Linked DNA regions of Polyangium mundeleinium. The protein of the gene in region 2 binds, or shares a complex with, the protein of the main gene of each other region. Links are inferred from orthologs where the notes say so. Each region holds a gene or a part of one and is shown on either strand. Other genes may lie near its edges. The genes, in order: prfA and prmC.

The links.
Region 1: the proteins of prmC (region 2) and prfA are in contact, whole or in part, in a crystal structure (PDB 2B3T), measured with the Escherichia coli proteins. The link is inferred for Polyangium mundeleinium from one-to-one orthologs.

The regions. Positions count from the first base shown.
Region 1 is NZ_JAQNDO010000001.1:541,839-544,758, forward strand. It holds prfA (peptide chain release factor 1), read right to left. Parts: upstream 2,047-2,920; coding sequence 955-2,046; downstream 1-954. Other genes in the region: POL67_RS02315 (histidine triad nucleotide-binding protein), read right to left, coding at 8-346; POL67_RS02320 (hypothetical protein), read right to left, coding at 377-958; POL67_RS02330 (DUF1385 domain-containing protein), read right to left, coding at 2,063-2,920. UniProt on the Escherichia coli protein: Peptide chain release factor 1 directs the termination of translation in response to the peptide chain termination codons UAG and UAA.
Region 2 is NZ_JAQNDO010000001.1:12,511,846-12,527,509, forward strand. Bases 12,256-15,254 are described here. They hold prmC (peptide chain release factor N(5)-glutamine methyltransferase), read right to left. Parts: upstream 14,204-15,254; coding sequence 13,307-14,203; downstream 12,256-13,306. Other genes in these bases: POL67_RS49620 (hypothetical protein), read left to right, coding at 12,256-12,619; POL67_RS49625 (DUF4272 domain-containing protein), read right to left, coding at 12,636-13,310; POL67_RS49635 (phosphomannomutase/phosphoglucomutase), read right to left, coding at 14,200-15,254. Outside these bases: POL67_RS49555 (DUF8614 domain-containing protein), read left to right, coding at 1-196; POL67_RS49560 (ketopantoate reductase family protein), read right to left, coding at 191-1,396; POL67_RS49565 (diacylglycerol/lipid kinase family protein), read right to left, coding at 1,460-2,410; lpxC (UDP-3-O-acyl-N-acetylglucosamine deacetylase), read left to right, coding at 2,557-3,390; ggt (gamma-glutamyltransferase), read left to right, coding at 3,473-5,395; POL67_RS49580 (hypothetical protein), read right to left, coding at 5,433-6,089; POL67_RS49585 (hypothetical protein), read right to left, coding at 6,110-6,439; POL67_RS49590 (family 1 encapsulin nanocompartment shell protein), read right to left, coding at 6,517-7,326; POL67_RS49595 (encapsulin-associated ferritin-like protein), read right to left, coding at 7,330-7,752; POL67_RS49600 (hypothetical protein), read right to left, coding at 7,830-8,192; POL67_RS49605 (hypothetical protein), read right to left, coding at 8,189-8,548; POL67_RS49610 (ZIP family metal transporter), read left to right, coding at 8,677-9,531; POL67_RS49615 (radical SAM protein), read right to left, coding at 9,464-11,818; more of POL67_RS49620, read left to right, coding at 11,849-12,255; more of POL67_RS49635, read right to left, coding at 15,255-15,648. UniProt on the Escherichia coli protein: Methylates the class 1 translation termination release factors RF1/PrfA and RF2/PrfB on the glutamine residue of the universally conserved GGQ motif, i.e. on 'Gln-235' in RF1 and on 'Gln-252' in RF2.

The DNA.
Region 1 (2,920 bases), about 12 Mb from region 2 along the record:
GCCTCGATCAGCCCGGCGGCCACGCGAGCAGCCGGCCTCCGAGCACGTGCACGTGGACGTGATGCACGGTCTGCCCCGCGTGCTGGCCGTGATTGATGACGACGCGGAAACCCGATTGCAAAAGCCCCGCGTCCTCGGCGATGCGCCGCGCCGCGACGAGGAGCTTGCCGAGCACCAGCGCGTGCTCGTCGGTCACGTCGCCGATCCCCGTGATGTGCTGCTTGGGAATCACGAGGACGTGGATCGGCGCTACGGGGTTGATGTCGTGGAACGCGACGAGATCATCATCCTCGAGCACGATCCTCGCCGGGATCTCTTTCTTCGCGACCTTGCAGAAGATGCACATCTCGTCCTCCCCGGATGCACGAAGCTCGCCTTATCGCTCGGTCGCTCCCTCGGGTAAAGAAGAAAGACCGGAAGGCACTCCAGACGCCGAGGTCTCGTCCCGCTCGTCCGGATCACACGGTTCGTCGAGGTCGTCGGGTTCGTCCGCGGCGAGCGGGCCGCTCGACGTGAGCGCGGCGAGATCGGGCGCGAGCTTGCGCAGCGTGTCCTCGATGCGCGCGCGCACCGGATCGTCCTCGCCGAGCGGCGCGAATGCCTTTTCGTCGGGCGGCGTCGCGGGCGCGATCGAGCCCGCGCGGTGCGCGAGGGCGTAGCGCACGATCGCGAGCTCGAGCTCGGAGAGCGTCGTCGTGCGGCGCAGGTTCAACGAGGGCACGACGTACGTGAACGTCGCGCCGCCGTCGTCGCGTTCGTCGATCGCGACGATGTGCCCGCGGCGCGCGGGGTCGCTCTGCGTGACCTCGGCGACGACGCTGCGGAGGAGCTTTGCGCGGCGGCGGGCGTGGGCCGCCTCGGGGTCGGTGTAGAGCGCGAAGAAGCGGTTGCGCGAGTACGTCCCCGGGACGAGCACGAGCGCGACGAGCAGCGCCTCGAGGTCGGGCCGCGTGATCATTCGAGCTCGGCGGGGCGAGCCTCCGCGCCGCCCTGCTTCAGGAGCTCGGCCTGGCGATGCGTGCGCAGTGCGGCGATGAGCTCGTCGATGTCACCGTCCATGATGCGATCGAGCTTGTGCAGCGTGAGGCCGATGCGGTGATCGGTGACGCGGTTCTGCGGGTAGTTGTAGGTGCGGATCTTCTGCGATCGCTCGGCCGAGCCGACCATCGTGCGCCGCTCGGCGGAGAGCGCCTCTTCCTGCCGCTTGCGCTCGATGTCGAGCAGGCGGCTCTTCAGCACCTTGAGCGCCTTCGCCTTGTTCTTGAGCTGTGAGCGCTCGTCCTGGCACTTCACGATGATCCCCGACGGGATGTGGCGGATCTGCACGGCGCTGTTCGTCGTGTTCACGCCCTGGCCGCCGGGGCCGCCGGAGGCCGCGATCGAGATGTCGAGATCCTTGTCGTCGATCTGCACGTCGACGTCGTCGGCCTCGGGCAGCACCGCGACCGTCGCGGTCGACGTGTGGATCCGGCCTTGCGCCTCGGTCGCGGGCACGCGCTGCACGCGGTGCACGCCGCCCTCGTAACGCAGGTGCGAATAGACATCCTGGCCCGTGACGAGCGCGATGACCTCTTTGTACCCGCCGGCCGAGGCCTCGCTCACGCTGAGGATCTCGACCTTCCAGCGCTTCGTCTCGCCGTACCGCACGATCATGCGGAAGACGTCGGCTGCGAAGAGCGCCGCCTCCTCGCCGCCCTCGCCGCTGCGGATCTCGACGATCGTGTTCTTCGCGTCGTTCGGATCCTTCGGCAGGAGGAGCAATTCGAGCTCGTTCGCGATCGTCTCGCGCTCGGCTTCGAGCTCGGGCAGCTCGGCCCGCGCGAGCTCACCGAGCTCCGGATCGGTGAGCACCTCGCGGTCCTCCGCGATGCGACGCTCGATGTCGTTCAGGCGCGCGAACTGCGCCACGACGGGCTCGAGGTCCGTGCGCTCCTTGTTGAGCTTTTGCAGCTTCGCGTGATCGGCGAGCACCTCGGGCGAGCAGAGCAAGTGCTCGAGCTCCCGGAAGCGCCGCGCCACGGCTTCGAGCTTCGCGATCGGCAACATGGGGGTCGTTCCGAACTCAGACGCGCGCGCCGACGTAGCCCGGGTCCGCGAGGAGTCGGCCGTAATCGGGGAAGACGCGGTCGGGCACCTCGGCCGGCGCGCCCTGGGCCGCGGCTTCGCGCCAGAGCGTCGCGCGGAGCGAGGCGAGCGCCACCTCGAGCTGCGCGTGCTCGGGCTCCGCGGTCGTGATCTTCTGGACGAGGAAGCCCGGCCAGAGCAGCACTTGCAGCGGGCCCACCGTGCAGAAGCGCGCGAAGAAGCGCTGCAGCTCGTAGGTGATGGCCGCGATGAACGGCAGGAAGGGCAGCTTCATGAAGAAGAAGCCCACGCTCTGCGCGAGACGTCCGCCCGGGATCGTCGGGAGGAACGCGCCGATCGCCGAGAAGACGAGGATCGACACGAGCGCGACCATCACGAGGAACGTGGTGCCGCAGCGCGCGTGGAGCGTGGTCTTCTTGGCCGCGTTCTCGACCGTGAGCTCTTCGTGGGCCTCGTAGGTCGAAATCGCCTTGTGTTCGGCGCCGTGGTACTGGAACACGCGGCGGATCTCGGCGACCTGCCGGATGAGCAGCATGTAGCCGACGACGATGAGGAGCTTCGCCGCGCCCGTGAGCGCCTGGAAGCCCGGCGAGCCGATGGGGAGACCGAGGTCGAAGAGCTTGTTGATGCCCTCGGCGCCGGCCTGCGGGGCCGCGACGAACAGGCCCACGGCGAACAGGATCGAGATGAACCCGAACCCGCCCGCGCCCTTGCTCCCCGTGGACGGGGCCGCCTCTCCGCCCGAGGTGACGAGCGAGAGGATCGGGAGCGAGAGCGCCGTGAGGACGTTGCTCGCCGACGGCGGCGTCTTCTTCGACTTCGGCTTGTCGTCGTC
Region 2 (15,664 bases):
CGCGATCCGGGAGCTGCTGCGCGAAATCCTCCTCGTGCAAGCCCACGGCGACAAGGAAGGCGCGCGGGCCATGTTGTCGAAATACGGCGTGATGAGCGAGCCGCTCGCGCGCGCGCTCGGCAAGCTCGGCGATATCCCCGTGGACATCCGTCCGATCTATCCGGCGGCCGAGCGGCTGCTCGGCGTCACGTCATAGTTCGAGCGAAGAGGACGAGGCGCGGGGCGTTGCCTTGCGCGGCGGAGGCGGGATTTCCGGGTCGAGCGCGGCCGGATCCGCCTCCGCGGGGGGCGGCGGGATGGAGAACGGCGCATTCACGAGCGAACGCGTGCGCTCGTAAAGCGCGCGGCAAACCGCGAGCGAGGGCGGCGTCCGGCTCGCGGCGAGCGCGTGCACCTCGGCCTGGATGGCTGCATTGATGGGTGTCGCGATGCCGAGCGAGAGGCCACGGCTCGTGATTTCGCCGTTCAAGAAATCCACGGCGGGCGGGCGGCCGCGCTCCATCGCGGCGAGCATCGACGAGCGCATCTTGCGGAAGCGCGTACCGACCGCGAGCAAAATGGCGTGCTTGGCGAAGAGCGAGGGCGACGCGACGGCCACACGGTCGGCGTCGGAGAGCGCGATCCAGTCGAGATCGAGCGTGCCCGAGACCTTTTGCAGCTTCACGCCCGAGGCGCGCGCCACGAGCACGACCTCGGTCATGATCTCCAGCGTGAGGCGACGAATGAAGCGATGGCGCAAAAGCACGCCGAGCCGGTCGCCGCCGAGCGCGCCGAGCGAGGAGATCGAGCAATTGATCGCGAGCTTCGACCAGCGCGCCCCGGCCAGGTTGTCCGTGAGGATCGTCTCGCCGATCGATCCGAGCGCCTTTGCCAGCGGGAAGAGCCGGTCGTCCGGCTGCCCATCCATGCGGCCGAGCACAAATCCCCCGGGCGACGTGCGTTCGTACACGCCGGGCTCGGGCATGGACGCGCCCCACGCGACGACGCCGCCGAGCACGCGCTCCGGGCCCGCGATCCGCGCGAGCCGCGGCTCGCAAAGGCCGTTCTGGAACGTCACCATCGCGCCCGTCTCCGCGAGGTGCTGCAGCACGCCGCGCGCGGCCTCTTCCACCTGCGGCGGCTGCGTGGCGAGCAGGATGTAATCAAACGGCTCGGTGCCCGGCCCGAGCTCGGTGACCGCCCGCCCGCGCACGACGCCGGGGCTGTTTTCACCGAGGACGCGCAGGCCCTTCGTATTGATCGCGTCTGCGATCCGTGCATTCGTGGTCAGCGCCGTGACGTCGTGCCCACCTGCGAACAGGTGCGCGGCCACGAGACCACCAATTCCGCCGCATCCAACGACAAGAAAGCGCGGTCCGGAGGATCGCGCGCCGCTCGAGACGCCGTCTTGGCTCATGGGACTTTCGATTCTACATCGATTGCGGGACCGCGCGAGCCAATTCCGCAATGCCGCAACGCATTATTGTTTCGGGACGAGGACCTCGATGGCGCCAGGCACCATCTCGACCTCCAGCGGCAAGCGGCCGAGCGGCTCGCCATCGACGTCGAGAAGGAAACGATCCGCGACGTCCTCGTTCAAAAGTTCCAATTGGATGCGCTCGCAGCGGTAGTGCTTCACGTCGAGCGAGTGCACGTGCGTGCCGGTGTACATGCGCGAGGACACCATAAAAAACCGCAGGCGCGAGGCGGCGCCGAGGTCGACGACGTCGAAGAGCCCGTCGTCGGGGTGCGCCATCGGCGCGACCTGCATGCCGCTGCCGAAGTACCGGCCGTTGCAGATCGCGAAGCAGCGTGTCTCGATCGTCTCTTCGCGGGAGCTGTCCTCCCGCCATATCGTGCATTTGACGCGGCCGACGACGCTCCGCGCGAGGCCTTTCACCGAGGACGTGAAATACGCCATCGTGCCGCCGAGCGTGCGCGTCGACTCGGCCACGAGCTGATCGACGAGGCCGCTCATGCCGACGGAGAGGATGTTCACGAAGTAAGAACTTTTCCGCTCGCCCGTATGCGTCGCGTACGAGAATCGGCCGATGTCCACCGCGCGCGTCTTGCCCTCGGCGATGGCCTCGCAATAACGGTCGAGGCGGTTCTCGAAGCCGAGCGTGCGCCGGTAGTCGCCGCCGGTGCCGGCGCCGATGATGCCGAACTTGGGGAGCTTCTTGCCGGCGTCGCGCGCCTCCATGAGCCCGCAGACGACCTCGTGGATCGAGCCGTCGCCGCCGACCGAGATCACCATCCCCCGCCCCTCGTTCGCCGCCTCGCGCGCGATGTCGACCGCGTGCCGGGCGCGCTCGGTGAACACGACGTCGACGTGCCCGAGGTGACGCTCGACCGGCCCGCGCATCTTCTCGAAGAGCGCGCCCGTCTTTCCTCCCGCCGACTGGGGGTTCACGATGAGAAGCGGCTTCATCGACCTAACCCTTGCCATGACATGACCGCGCGCCACAAGATCGAACCGGCCTCGTTCTCCACTCTCATGCGCGCCGCGAAATGTTTTTCGCGCCTGCCGCCCGGTGGCGAAGGACGAGCCGAAGACACGAGCCCGCCGAACGAACAATGGTCGACCCGCGAAAAACACTAGCCGACGACGTGCAGTTCACGGGGCGGGGCCTGCACACGGGAAAACCCGTCGAGGTGCGAATCCGCCCCGTCGGGGCGGGCGACGGGCGCTTCTTCGTGCGGATGGATCTGCCGGGCGAGCCCGTGATCCGGGCCCGCGCGGCGTTCGTCACCGATACGACACGATCGACCACGCTCGCGAATGAAGGGGCGTCCGTGCGGACGCCGGAGCATTTGCTGGCAGCGCTCGCGAGGATGGGCGTGGACGACGCGCGCATCGAGATCACGGGGCCCGAGGTGCCGATCCTCGACGGCTCGGCGCTGCCGTGGGCCGAAGCGATCGCGCGGGTGGGGCTCTCGGCGGCGTACGCGCCGCGGCTCGAAACGGTGCTCGAAGCGCCGATCTGGGTGCCTTCGAACGGCGGCGCGTTCGTCGCGGCGCTCCCCGCGCCGGAATTGAGGTTTTCCTGTGGAATCGTGTTCGACGCGGCGCCGATCGGCGAGCAATGGGCCTCGCTCCTGGCCTCGCCCGAGCGATTCCTCGCGGAGGTGGCGCCGGCGCGAACGTTCGGCGTCCTCGCGGACGTGGAGGCGATGCAAGCGCGGGGGCTGCTCGCGGGCGGGAGCCTCGACGCGGCGATCGTTTGTGATGGAACGAAATGGCTGAACGGGCCGCTGCGCTTCCCGGACGAGCCCGCGCGCCATAAGCTCCTGGACTTCATGGGCGATCTAGCGCTCGTGGATCCGCTGCCGCGGGCGCATTACCTCGCGTTCAAGGCGGGACACGCGCTGCACGTGCGGCTTTCGCAGCGGCTCACGGAAGGGGGGTGACCGAGCCTCGCGTCCAGGGCGGCCCCGCGAATTCATCCTTTCCCGATGGATTCGTGCTCGCGGCCGTGTTCTCCTCGACGCCATGCGTCACACGAATCTCGCTCTTCTCCTTGTGGCCACGCTCCTCGGCTGCTCGCTCGATTCACAGCCGGCCCCTCCCACCACGAATCCGGACGCGGGCGGCGGCGGCGCCGGTGGCGACGCGGGGCACGAGCCGATGGACGCGGGGACCGATAGCCCGGCCGACGCGGAGCCCCCGCCCGATCCGGTGCCGCCCACGATGTTCGTGCCAACCGCCGCCGGGAAGGGCGGCGCCGCGGCGACGGTGGATCACCGCGGGACGTGGGCCGCGATCGAGGCGCTGAAGGCCGGCGGCAATGCGATCGACGCGGCCGTCGCCGCGGCCGCCATGCTCGGCGTGACGGATCCGTTCTCGTGCGGCGTCGGCGGCGGTGGGTTCATGCTCGTATGGCTCGCCGACAAGAAGCAAGCCGTGGTGATCGATCACCGCGAGACGACGCCGCAGGGAATGAAGCACACGGCGTATTACCAGAACGGCGCGCCCATTGCATTCAACGATCTGCTCACGAGCGGCCTCTCCGTTGGCGTGCCCGGCACGCTGCGCGGCTGGGACGAGGCGCTGCGTCGTTATGGAAAACGGTCGCTCACCGACGCGCTGAAGCTCGCCATTTTCGTGGCGAAGAAGGGGTTTGATGTCGACCCGACGTTCTTCGATCAGACGACGCGCAACCTCGATCGATTCCGGCAGATCCAGAGCACACGCGCGCTCTTCCTGAACGCGGCCGGCGACCCCTTCCCCGTCGGCTCGATCTTCACGAACCCGGACCTCGCCGCGACGTACGAGCTCATCGCGAAGAACGGCCCGGCGGTCTTTTATGATGGCGACATCGGCAAGGACATCGTCGCGACCGTGACGAGCCCGCCGTTCACGGCCGACGCGACGATCGTGCCGCGCCCGGGTTTCATGGCCCTCTCGGACCTCTCGGCCTACGAGGCGCGCGTGCGCCCCGCCGTGCAAACGACCTATCGCGGGCTCACGATCCTCGGCGTCGGTTTGCCTTCGAGCGGGGGACTCACCACGGGCATCACGCTGAACCTGCTCGACGGATTCGATCCGGCCTCGATGAGCAAATCGGACTTTTTGCACCACTGGCTCGAAGCCTCCCGGCTCGCGTATGCGGATCGCAACACGTTCATGGGGGATCCCGAGTTCGTGAACGTGCCCGTGGAGGGAATGCTCTCGGCGGCGTACACGGCCGAGCGGCGGCCCCTCATCGACCCGACGATGGCGTCGATCGAGGCAAAGCCCGCGGGCAATCCGTTCGCGCATCAGGTGGATCCGAGCGGCGCGATGCCGAAGCCGCCCGTCGGGTTCCATGCGGGGGAGTCGCCCGCCGAGCTCGATCCGGAGACCACGCACATCACGGTGGCGGATTCGTTCGGGAACCTGGTCTCCTACACCTGCACCATCGAATACGAGGGCGGCAATGGCATGGTGGTACCGGGGCGCGGGTTCTTGCTGAACAACGAGCTGACCGATTTCAACATCCCCGCCACGCCGGACACGCCGCACCCGAACGTGCTCGAACCGGGCAAACGGCCGCGCAGCAGCATGAGCCCGACGATCGTCCTGGCGAACGGCGTGCCCGTGCTGTCGCTTGGCTCGCCCGGCGGCGCGACGATCATCACGACGGTGATGCAGATCCTCGTGAATCACCTCGATTTCAAGATGCCGATCGATGAGGCGCTGGCCGCGCCGCGTGTGTCGCAGCGAAATGCACCGAACGCCACGAGCAGCGCCGAGCCGCTGTTCATGAGCTCGCCCGATGCGACGGCGCTCCAGGCCAAGGGCCACGCGTTTTCGGATGCGGGCCTCATCGGCGCGGCGACGGCGATTCGTTTGAACGAGGATGGCACGATGACAGCCGTCGCAGAGCCGGTGCGCCGCAATGGCGGGAGCGCGATGGTGCTGGAATCGAAGTGAGGGGCAGAATCGGGTGTTCTGCGGGATCCCGGGCGCCTCAGGCCTCGGGATCGCGCAGGAGATACCCCGCCATTTCGTCGATCAGCGGGATCGCGTCCGGCTCGTGCGTCTCGGCGACCTTGCGGGCCGCTTCGAGCGCGCGTTTCGCCGTCGCCACGTCGTCCGTCGCCACGCAGAGCTGCGTCGTCGCAAGCAGGACGGGCAGGAGCGCGGCCGGATCCTCGGCCTGCTCGGCGGCCACGCGGGCGCGCGGCAAAAGCTCGCGCGCCCCTTCGATGTCGCCCACGGCGAGCGCCGCGACGATCTTGTTCGAATAAAGCACGGCACGCTGGGCCGGATCCTCGGCTTGTCGCTCCAGATCCTCCGCCGACATCGCCGCGAGCCGCTCCATCTCGAACGCCTGCGCGAGCCCGGCCCGCAGCCGCCCGAGGCCCTCGACGTGCGCGGGCAGATTCGCCGCCTCGGCGTCCTTCTGCGCCTGCTCCAGCACCGCGAGCGCCTCCTCCTCCCGCCCGAGGCTCGCCAGTGCCCGCGCTTCGAGCGCGCGCGAGGGCGCGAGCAGGTCGGGCGTGCCTGCAAGCGAGGGCTGGAGCGCCTTCACGCGCGCGAGCGCGTCCTCGAATTGCCCCGCGCCGAGCTCGTTCGCGGCGAGCGACAGGACGCTGCGCGGATCGTCGATCCCTTCCTCGGACATGACAAACCTTTCTCGCGCCTTCAGCGCTCTTCCTGAGGCCGCTTTTCCGGCGGCACGTAATGGGCCACGAAGCCCTTTTTTTCGAGCCAGGCCGCGAGCAACGCGCGTCGCTTCGGCTCTTCGAGCTCCGATTCTTCGAGGCCGAGATCCACGGCGATGCTCGCCACGAGCGAGCATCGATGCTCCCCGGGCGAGAGCTTCGCCTTCTCCGTCTCCTCCTTGCAGACCCGGAACACCGTCTCGTACTTTTCGAGCGTCTTTTTGGCCACCGCTTCCTTCGAGCACCCGAAGGCGAGCATGGGCAAGACGAGGACGAGCGCGGCGAGGGCGCGCAAGGAGGGGTTTTTCATGAGGGCCGGTGGTCCTGCCGTTCGGGCGGCGGCGCACCGTACACGAGGGCGAGGGCGAACGGAAGGGCCGGCGGGATCTAGCCGCGGCGGAGAACCACGGCCGCCTGCGGTTCGAGCACGCGGAACGTGAACGACTCGGTCAGGAAGAGCTCGACCCGCTGTTTTTCGTGGTACGCGTATCCGATCGAGAGATCCTGCCCGACCGTGAGCTCGAAATCGCCGCCGCGCACGGAGAGCAGCACCGCGCCCGAGAGCGCAGGCGCCCACACGACCGGGTGATCGATGATCTGTCGCTCGATGCGCTTCAAGATCGGATACCCGTCGTCCGAGCCCGCCGCGAGCTCGTCGTATTCACGCGAGCCGGCCACGAGCACATAAGGACCCGTGACGCCGGCCGACCGGAGGACCTCTTGCGCCTGCACGACCGCAGCCGGGAATGCCGTGACATTCGGGACACGTACGGGCGCGTGCGGGCTCTTCTGCACGATGCCGTGGATGTCCCCCTCGGCATATCCATGAAAAACGGCGCCGTCCTCGACCCGCGCGATCCGCTCGGCCGCCTGCACCACCGCGGACATGTCGAGGTCGACAGCGCCACGCGCCGCCGCGTCGAGGTCCGCGAGGTCGAGCGCGATGGGCGTGCGCAATTCGAGGAGCGGTTGCGATGTGCGTTGCCCGATGGACACGCCGGGCACGGGGCCCTCGCCGAGCGGGCGGAGCCGGCCCGTATTGACGGAGGCGTATCCCCAGCCGAACGGCCCGCGGAAATCGACGAGCTTGCGCGCCGCGAGGCTCAACTGGAGCACGCGCCGCGCCTCCGCGTCGATGAGCGCGAAGGCCTCGGGCAGGATCGGAGCGAGGTCACGACGAAGCAGGTCCAGAGCCACGATTCACCTCCCCTTCAAGCTGGCAATGCCGAGCCCACGACCCGAACCGGTGCGCGGCGGCGGAGAATGCGGCGGCGATGACGACGCCCCCGCGCTCGCCCCCTCGGCTTCACCCGCTTGTTTTCTTTCCTCGCTCGCCTCGATCTCGGTGATCGGGACGTCCTTCAGCAAATGGGTGCGGATATTTTTGTCAAATAACGAATCCTGCCGGCGGATCCATTCGAGGTTCATCATCGCGTGCTCGATCTCCTCGGCACGGTTGTGCAAGAGGACGGCCTTGAGCTCCGCGTCGTTCGTGACCTCGGCGCGCTGCGCGTACCAATCGATGGCCTCGAGCTCCTCGATGAGGGACCAGATCGCTCGGTGCATGTCCCGAGCCGCAGGGGACAAGACGTCGTACGGCTCGTGATAGGTCTCGCTGCCCATGCCCTTCGGATGCCGAAGCCGGGCGCGAGTTGCGGAGTGTCGAGGGCGAAGGCCGCGCAGGCGAGCGCGGCCGGAGATCAGTAGTGAATGCGCGGCCCCTGCGCCTGGATCTGCCCGGCCCCCTGCTTGATTGCCGTCGCGAGCAGGAAGATCGATACCGGCAGGAGCACGGCCGCGAGGACGTGCATGCCCGTCGTGAGGACCTGCGTGAGCGTGAACATCGTCCCGAGCCCCATGCCGGAGAAGCGGAACGCGAAGTTCAAGAGCTGCCGCAAGATCGAGGCGAAGGCGATGAGCGCCCCCGCGCCCGCGAGGCAGAACCCCGCGGGGGCATGCACCTTCTTCACGGTGCCGAGCCCCACGGCGACGAGGCCAACCCCGAGCAGCGTCAACACGCCGACGCTCAACAGGCCGAGCAGGCCCGCTCCGATTCCGCTCACCCCGCCCATGCCCCACCGCCCTTCTGCTGCGGCCGCGTCCCCGCGAGCGTGTACGCCCCGAACGCGATCCCGCCGAAAAACACCGCGCTCGTGCCGATCGAGATCACGCTGCTGATCGCGCTCCAGATCATGATCGCGTCGAATCCGGCGTTCGCCATCATCGCGTCGACGATGAAGTCGAGCACGAGGCCAAAGAGCCGCACGCCCCCGGCGCCCGCAAAGACGAACCCTGCATTCTGGTTCACCGGCCGCACGACGACGAGCCCCAGCACGAGCACCGCGATGGCCACGAGGACATGCACCCCCGTGGCGAGGCCCCCGATCACTGACAAAAGACCGCGTTCTGCCGGGTCCATCCCATCCTCCCTCACGCCGTTTGGCGCTCCTTCGACGAACGGGCCCGACAGTACACGCGTCCGAGACACACCGCGAGGGCGAAGGCTCTCGATCGGACCGGCACGAATTTCATGCTACGACGCGCGCCGTGTCCCTCCCTGCCGGGCTCGCCGTCCTCGCGCTCGCCGTCCTGCTCGGCGGCATCGCCGCGATCTGGCGTGACCACGGGCAACGCGTCATGCCGGGGCTCGGGACGTTCGCGATGGTCGCGTCGGCCGCGGTCGCGCTCCTGCACCTCTTGCCCGAGGCCATCGCCGAGGCCGGCTGGCTGGCGCTCGGAGCTGCGGCGGCCGGCTTCCTCGTGCCGTTTTTGATCGAACGGCTCGTGCCCCAGCGGAACGCGCACGCGGACGGTCCCACGCTCGTGATGGGGTACGTCGCGGTGCTCCTGCATCAGGCTGGCGAGGGCACGGCCGTCGCCTCGCTCTCACGCGCGGGCGAGCTCCATCCGACGATCGTGCTCGCGATCGCGGGGCACACGGTGCCGCTCGCGATGGTGGTGGCGATCCAGGCGCTCGAACACGTGGCGGGGCCGAAGAGCAAGGTCGTCGCGGCGCTCTCGCTCATCGGCTGCGCGCTCTCGACCGTGGGTGGTGCCATGTCGCTCGACCTCGTGGGCGCGGCGCGGATCGCGTCGATCCGGCCGTGGCTCGTGGCCGCGGTGGCGGGGCTGCTCCTGCACGCGCTCTCGCACGCGCCGAAGATGAGCGAGGAGGGCGCGCGGAGCCGGGTGACGGAGATCGTGGCGGGGCTCGTGGGGCTCTCGCTCGCGCTCGTGAGCCTGGAGCACGACGGCTGGGTGCTCTACCTCGGCTGGCCCTTGCGGGTCCTCGGCCTCGTGGTGCTCGTCGCCGCGGTCGTCGCGAAGGGGCTCGTCACGGGCGCGCGAACGGTCGCGGAACATCCGCTGCGATCGGACGGACGAGATCCTCGGGCCGGATGAGCCACGTCGGCTCGGGGACATCTTCGATCTCGTAGAAGCCGCCGCAAAAGACCTCGTGCGGGCACGTCTCGCAGACGGCCTTTTTCACGCGGCGCTCGCGCAGGTACTCGAAGAGGTTCACCTCCTCGTTGTTCACGAAGAGCATGTGCCGTTCGAGCTTGAGCATGTCGCCGAGGAGGAACGCCTCGTAGCCGGGCATGAAGCAGAAGGGCAGGTTGATGACCTGGATCTTCATGCGATCGCGGAAGTCGTCGATGACGCGCATCGTCTCCTTCGCGGCAACGCTCGTGTCGGGGCAGACCGAGCTCGTGGCGCGGCCGAAGGGCGTGAGGAACTGGATGTTGAACCAGCGCAGGCCGAGCTCGAAGACGAGCGCGGCGACGTCGTGGAGCTTCTTGTGGTTCGACTTCGTGAGCGTGATGTTGGCCCCGAGCTCGACGCCGGGCGGCGCGAGGCGGACGAAGTTTTTCACGCCGGCGAGGGTCTGATCGAAGGCCTCGGCGACGCCCACGTTCTGCGCGTGGGTCTGCGCGTCGGGGCCGTGGATGCTCGTGAGGATCGAGGTGACGCCGGAGGTGACGAGCTTCTGCGCGTAGTCCTCGTAGCTCGACATGCGCGCGTTCGTGGTGACGTTGACGCGCTCGTAGCCGATGCGGCGGGCGAAGCCGACGAGGCGGACGAGGTTCGGGTTGAGCGTGGGTTCGCCGCCGTCGAAGTCGAGGAGCGTGACGCCGAGCTTGCGGTACTTCACGAGCAGCTCGCGCTGCCGGTCGAGGTCGCCGTCGAACTGCGTGCGCGTGCCGGTCGCGCAGAAGGTGCAGCGGTTGTTGCACTTGTAGGTGACGTTCATGATCACCTTCTTCGGGCCCTGCGAGGCGCCGATGCGTTGATCAAACGTCCACTTGAAGCGGCGAAGGTCGTCCTCGGTGAAGGCGTCGGTCTCGATCGTCGGCGCTTGCTGGAAGCGCGGGCCCCAGTCGTTCACGACGGGCAGCGCGCGGCCCTTCTTCTTGGCCTCGGCGCCGAGGCGCGTGCCAGGCAGGGGCGTGGCGAACTGGACGCTCGGGAACGCGCCCGTCTCCTCGAAGAGGTCGAGCGCGAAGGCGAGCGTGCCGTTGATGTCGCGCTTCGTCTCGCCGGGCAGGCCGATCATGAAGTGCACGAGCATCGGGAGCGCGGCCGCGTGCGCGAGCTTCGCCGCTTCTTTGATGGCGCCGAGGTCGAGCTGCTTGTCGACGACCTCATCGACGACGCGCTGCACGCCGCTCTCGGCGCTCACGCTGAGCGTGGTCATCCGGCCCTTCATGGCCTCGACGTGGCGCGGAAGGACGTAGTCGGCGCGCACGCCGTTCGGGATCTCGAAGCGCAGGTCGTGCTTTTCGAGCAGGTCGAGCACGGCGTCGAAGTGCCGCTCGTTCACGTTGACGAGCTCGTCGAGCAGGTGCACGCGACGCACGCCACGCGCGGCGAGGTCGCCGAGGAGGCGGTCGAGGTAGGCGGGGGCGTAACGGCGCTGGGTCTTTGGCCGCACGAGCTCGCCGTCTTTGCGGGCCGTGGGGTTCGAGGAGCAGTGGACGCAGCGGTAGGGGCAGCCGCGGCTCGTGAGGATCGGCGCGCTCTTTCCGTCGATCGGGAAGGCCCAGTGGGGCCGGCCGAGGCCGCGGATCGTGGCCTCGTGGAAGGCGAAGTAGGCCGGCAGATCGACGAGGTCCCACGCGGGCAAGGGCAGGTCGTCGAGGCGCGGCGGCTCCTCGGGGACGAGGGCGAAGGGCTCACGCGGCCGGCCTTGTCGTTCGAGATCGGAAAAAACCCGCGCGAGTACGTCTTCGGCCTCGTAGCGGATCAAGACGGAGACCTCGGGGTAGGCGGCGAGGATCTCGCTCGACGGGACGTCGACGACGTGCTGGCCGCTCTGGTAGAGGTCTGCCAAGACCATGGGACGATCCGGACGATGCGCGGCGAGACCAGCGAGGAGCTTCCCAAGCAGATCGTCGCGCGAGGGCGGCCGATGAAACGGCGTGTACGCGACGAGGACGGCGTCGGCCTCGGCAGAAACACGCGCGAGGACCTTGTCGAGCGGCGCGCCGAGCCGCACGTAACCCGCGTCGTCGTCGTGGCTCGCGAGCGTCGCGCCCTCCATCGCGAGCGCGTCGACGAGGTCGACCTCGAAGCCCGACGCGCAGAGGACAGCGGCCGCCTGGAGGGCGCCGAGGTCCGCGAAGTACGGGTAGTCGATGAAGTCGCGCGAGACGCGGATCGGAGGGAAGACGATCGCGATGCGAGACATCCGCCGTATCGTATAAGGGAAGGGCTCCGCATGGCGAAGGTTGTTTCCCCGAAAAAAGTGGCCGCTCTGTCCGTCGCCCTCACCTGCGCGATCACGTCGTGGGCCTCGCCGTCGAGCGCGCAGCAAGGGCCGCGCGGCGGCCGGAGCACGACGGAGGCGCAAGCCGAGGCGAAGAAGGAAGAGGCCGGGGTGCGGACGCTCGGGACGAGCGGCCTCGAAGACGAGAAAGACCCGACGTTACGCGCAGTGACGTCGGAGCGGCGGAGCAGCTTCACGTTCGGGCTCGCGATCGGCGCGTCGCTCGGCAGCGCCTCGGGGTTCCCGAACGACCCGACGAAGATCGGGCTCCTGCGGTACTACACGGACACCGGCATCGGCGCGGGCTTCGGCGCGCGCGCGTGGGCGGGCGCGGCGCTGCGGGATTTCTTGTCGTTCGGCCTGACGTTCGGAGCGGTCGGGCTCGACGCGGGCGACAAGGTGTTCTTCAGCGGGATGGTCGGGTTTCACACGGAGATCTTCCCGCTCTACACGCTCGGCGGGTCGCTGCGTGATCTCGGGCTGATGGTGGAGACGGGCGTAGGGACGGCGATCGTGACGCCGGCCGACGATCAGGACACGCTGCTCGTCGACGGAGGTTTGACCTCGGCGCTCGGGCTCGGGGTGTTTTACGAGGGATTCCGGCTCGGATCGAAGGTCGGAATGGGGCCGTATCTGGCGTACGATTACATGTACGGAACGTCGATCCGCGGCGGGGCCTTCGTGCTCGGGTGGCGGACGGCGCTTTATCCGCGGCACAAGTGATCCCGCCGGCGCGGATTCAAACCCCCACGAACACCTCGTCCCACTCCTCCTCGCCGAGCAGCCATTCGAGCGCCTTGCGTCGCTCCAGGATGACGTTCGGCTGGACCTTGCCCGGCAAGCCCATTCGCTTGCGCGCGGCGATCTCGAGGCCGCGGTGCAAGCAGCGGGCGAGGTCGCAAGCGGAGAGGACCTCCTCGTGGCGGCGCAATCGGCTGCGCTTGCGCAAGGCGCGCACGTCGCGGGCGTCGTCGAGCTCGCCGAAGATCATGGCGAGCTCGGGGCCACAAATGCGCGAATAATCGAGGGCCCGGAAGAGCGAGGACGCCCAGCCGAGTGCCCATAACGCCTCCATGCGGTCGAGCAGGCCCGCAGGCACATCCTCGGCGCGTCCTTCGAGGACACGCGCCTCCGAGGGCGAGAGCGAGCCCGTGATGCCGATTTCGGAGACCCAATCGGAGGCGATTTCGGGCGGCATGCCGGAGGCGCACGCGATCACCGCGTCGAGCGCGAGCATGCGGTCGACGACCTCGTCCTTGTCCCGTAAAACCCCGCGGTCCGTGAGCAGCGGCAAGCTCACGTCGACCGGATACCCGAGCCGCCGCGCCATGAAGAGCGAGCGCTGGCGGATCATGCGCAGCGCCTCGCCATCCACGGGCAAATCCCCCGACGCGCGGCCCCCCGGCGCCTTCATGGTTTCCCCGCCCAAACCGCGGAGACAATACGCTCGTGCCCGCCGAGGTCTTTTTGGATTTCGATCGCGGAGAAACCCTGCGCGGCGAAGAGCGCGCTCACGTCGGGCGCCTGGCCGGCCATGACCTCGACCGCGAGCACGCCGCCCGGGGCGAGGTAACGCGGCGCCTCCGCAGCGATGCGCCGAAGGATCACGAGCCCATCCGCGCCGCCCGAGAGCGCGAGCCGCGGCTCGAACCCGCGCACGTCCACCATGAGCGTGTCGATCTCGGCCTCCGGGATGTACGGCGGGTTCGCCGTGATGAGGTCGAACACAGCGCCGCGGCCTTCGAGCGCGGAGAAGAGGTCCGAGACGCCGATCGCGCAGTTCGTGGCGCCGAGGCGAACGACGTTTTCCCGCGCGACCGTGGCCGCGTCGGGCGAGAGGTCGAGGCCGAGCACGCACGTGGTCGGGCGCTCGCGCGCGAGCGAGATCGCGACGCAGCCAGAGCCCGTGCAGAGATCGAGCACGCGCGCCGCGAGGTCGAGGTGCCGCGTGCGCGCGAGCGCGACCTCGACGAGCGTCTCGGTGTCGGGGCGCGGGACGAGGACACGTCGATCGACGCGGAAGGGCCTGCCGTAGAACTCGCGCACGCCGAGCAGGTACGCGATCGGCTCGCCGTTGCGGCGGCGCACGAAGAGCTCGCGGTACCGCGTGAGCTCGGCCTTGTCGAGCGGGCGCTCGGCGTCGACGAGGAGCTTGATGCGATCGATACGGAGGACGTGGCAGAGCAAGAGCTCGGCATCGAGGCGCGCCGAGGAAAAACCTCGCTTCTTGAGGTCGTCCACCGCCCACGCGAGCACGCGACGGATCGTCCACGCCTCGCCCGGCGCCTCGCTCCGCGTCGTCGTCACGGGCGGCCGCCTGCCTCGGCCACGCGGCGGATCGCGCCTTCGACCACGCCCTCGACCTCACGTCGGATCTCGTCGCGCCGCTCGGGCGTGGCCGCCTCGAAGCGGAGCACGAGCACGGGCTGCGTGTTCGACGCGCGGCAGAGGCCCCACGCGCCGTCGCCGAAGTCGAAGCGCCCGCCGTCGATGTCGAGCACGGGCCGCTTGCCGCGGTAGTGCGCGACGACGTCCGCGACGACGCCGAACTTGAGCGCATCGGGGCAATCGACGCGGATCTCCGGCGTGGCGAAGGTGGACGGCACGTCGGCGAGCAACTCGCGCAGCGTCTTGCCCTCGGAGGCGACGATCTCCACGAGGCGCACCGTCGCGTAGACCGCGTCGTCGAAGCCCGGCCAGCGGTCCGCGAAGAACATGTGGCCGCTCATCTCGCCGGCGAGGAGCGCGTGTTCTTCCTTCATCTTCGTCTTGATCAGCGAGTGCCCCGTCTTCCACACGAGCGGCCGCCCGCCGTGCTTCTTGATGTCGGCGTAGAGCGTCTCGGAGCACTTCACCTCGCCGAGGATGGTGGCGCCGGGATGTTCGCGGAGCAGGGCGCGGGCGTAGAGCAGGAGCAGTTTGTCCCCCCAGATCACCTCGCCCGTCTCGTCGATCGCGCCGACGCGATCGCCGTCGCCGTCCCACGCGACGCCAAACGTGGCGCCCGTGGCGAGCACGCGCTCGCGCAGCGCGGCGAGGTTCGCCGGTACCGTGGGGTCGGGGTGGTGGTTCGGGAAGGTCCCGTCGATGTCGCAATAGAGGGCTTCAGGCGAGAGCCCGAGCGCAGAGAGCGTCTCGACGCCGAGCGGCCCCGCCGCGCCGTTGCCGGCGTCGATGACGAAGCGGACGTCGGTGCGGGCGAGGCGGCTCGATCGACGAACGGACTCGATGTACGGGGCCACGACGCTGGTCTCGCTGAGCTTGCCGCGCGCAGCGGGCGGCTCGGCGAAGGCGACGCCCTGCTCGATGAGGTCGGCGAGGGCCTGGATGTCGGCGCCGTAGAACGAGCTCTTGCCGCGCATCATCTTGAAGCCGTTGTCGGGCGCGGGGTTGTGGCTCGCGGTGATCATGATCGCGCCGTGCGTCTCCAGGTGATGCGCGGCGAAGTAGAGCATCGGCGTCGGGCCCACGCCGACGAACACGACGTCGGCGCCGCCCGCGAGCAGGCCTTCGGAGAGAGCCGCGAAGAGGCGATCGCTCGAAAGGCGGCCGTCACGCGCGACGGCGACGCGGGGCGCGGGGTTCGGGGCAGAGGACGCCGAAGGCGATCCGGAGCCCCGAGCGCTGACAACGTCCTTGCGAAGGACGAACGCGAAGGCGCGGCCGAGCTCGCGGGCGAGGTCATCGGAGAGGTCTCGCTCGGCGACGCCGCGGATGTCGTACTCGCGGAAGATGTGGCGCGGGATCTTCATGAGGATGCCTACTCGC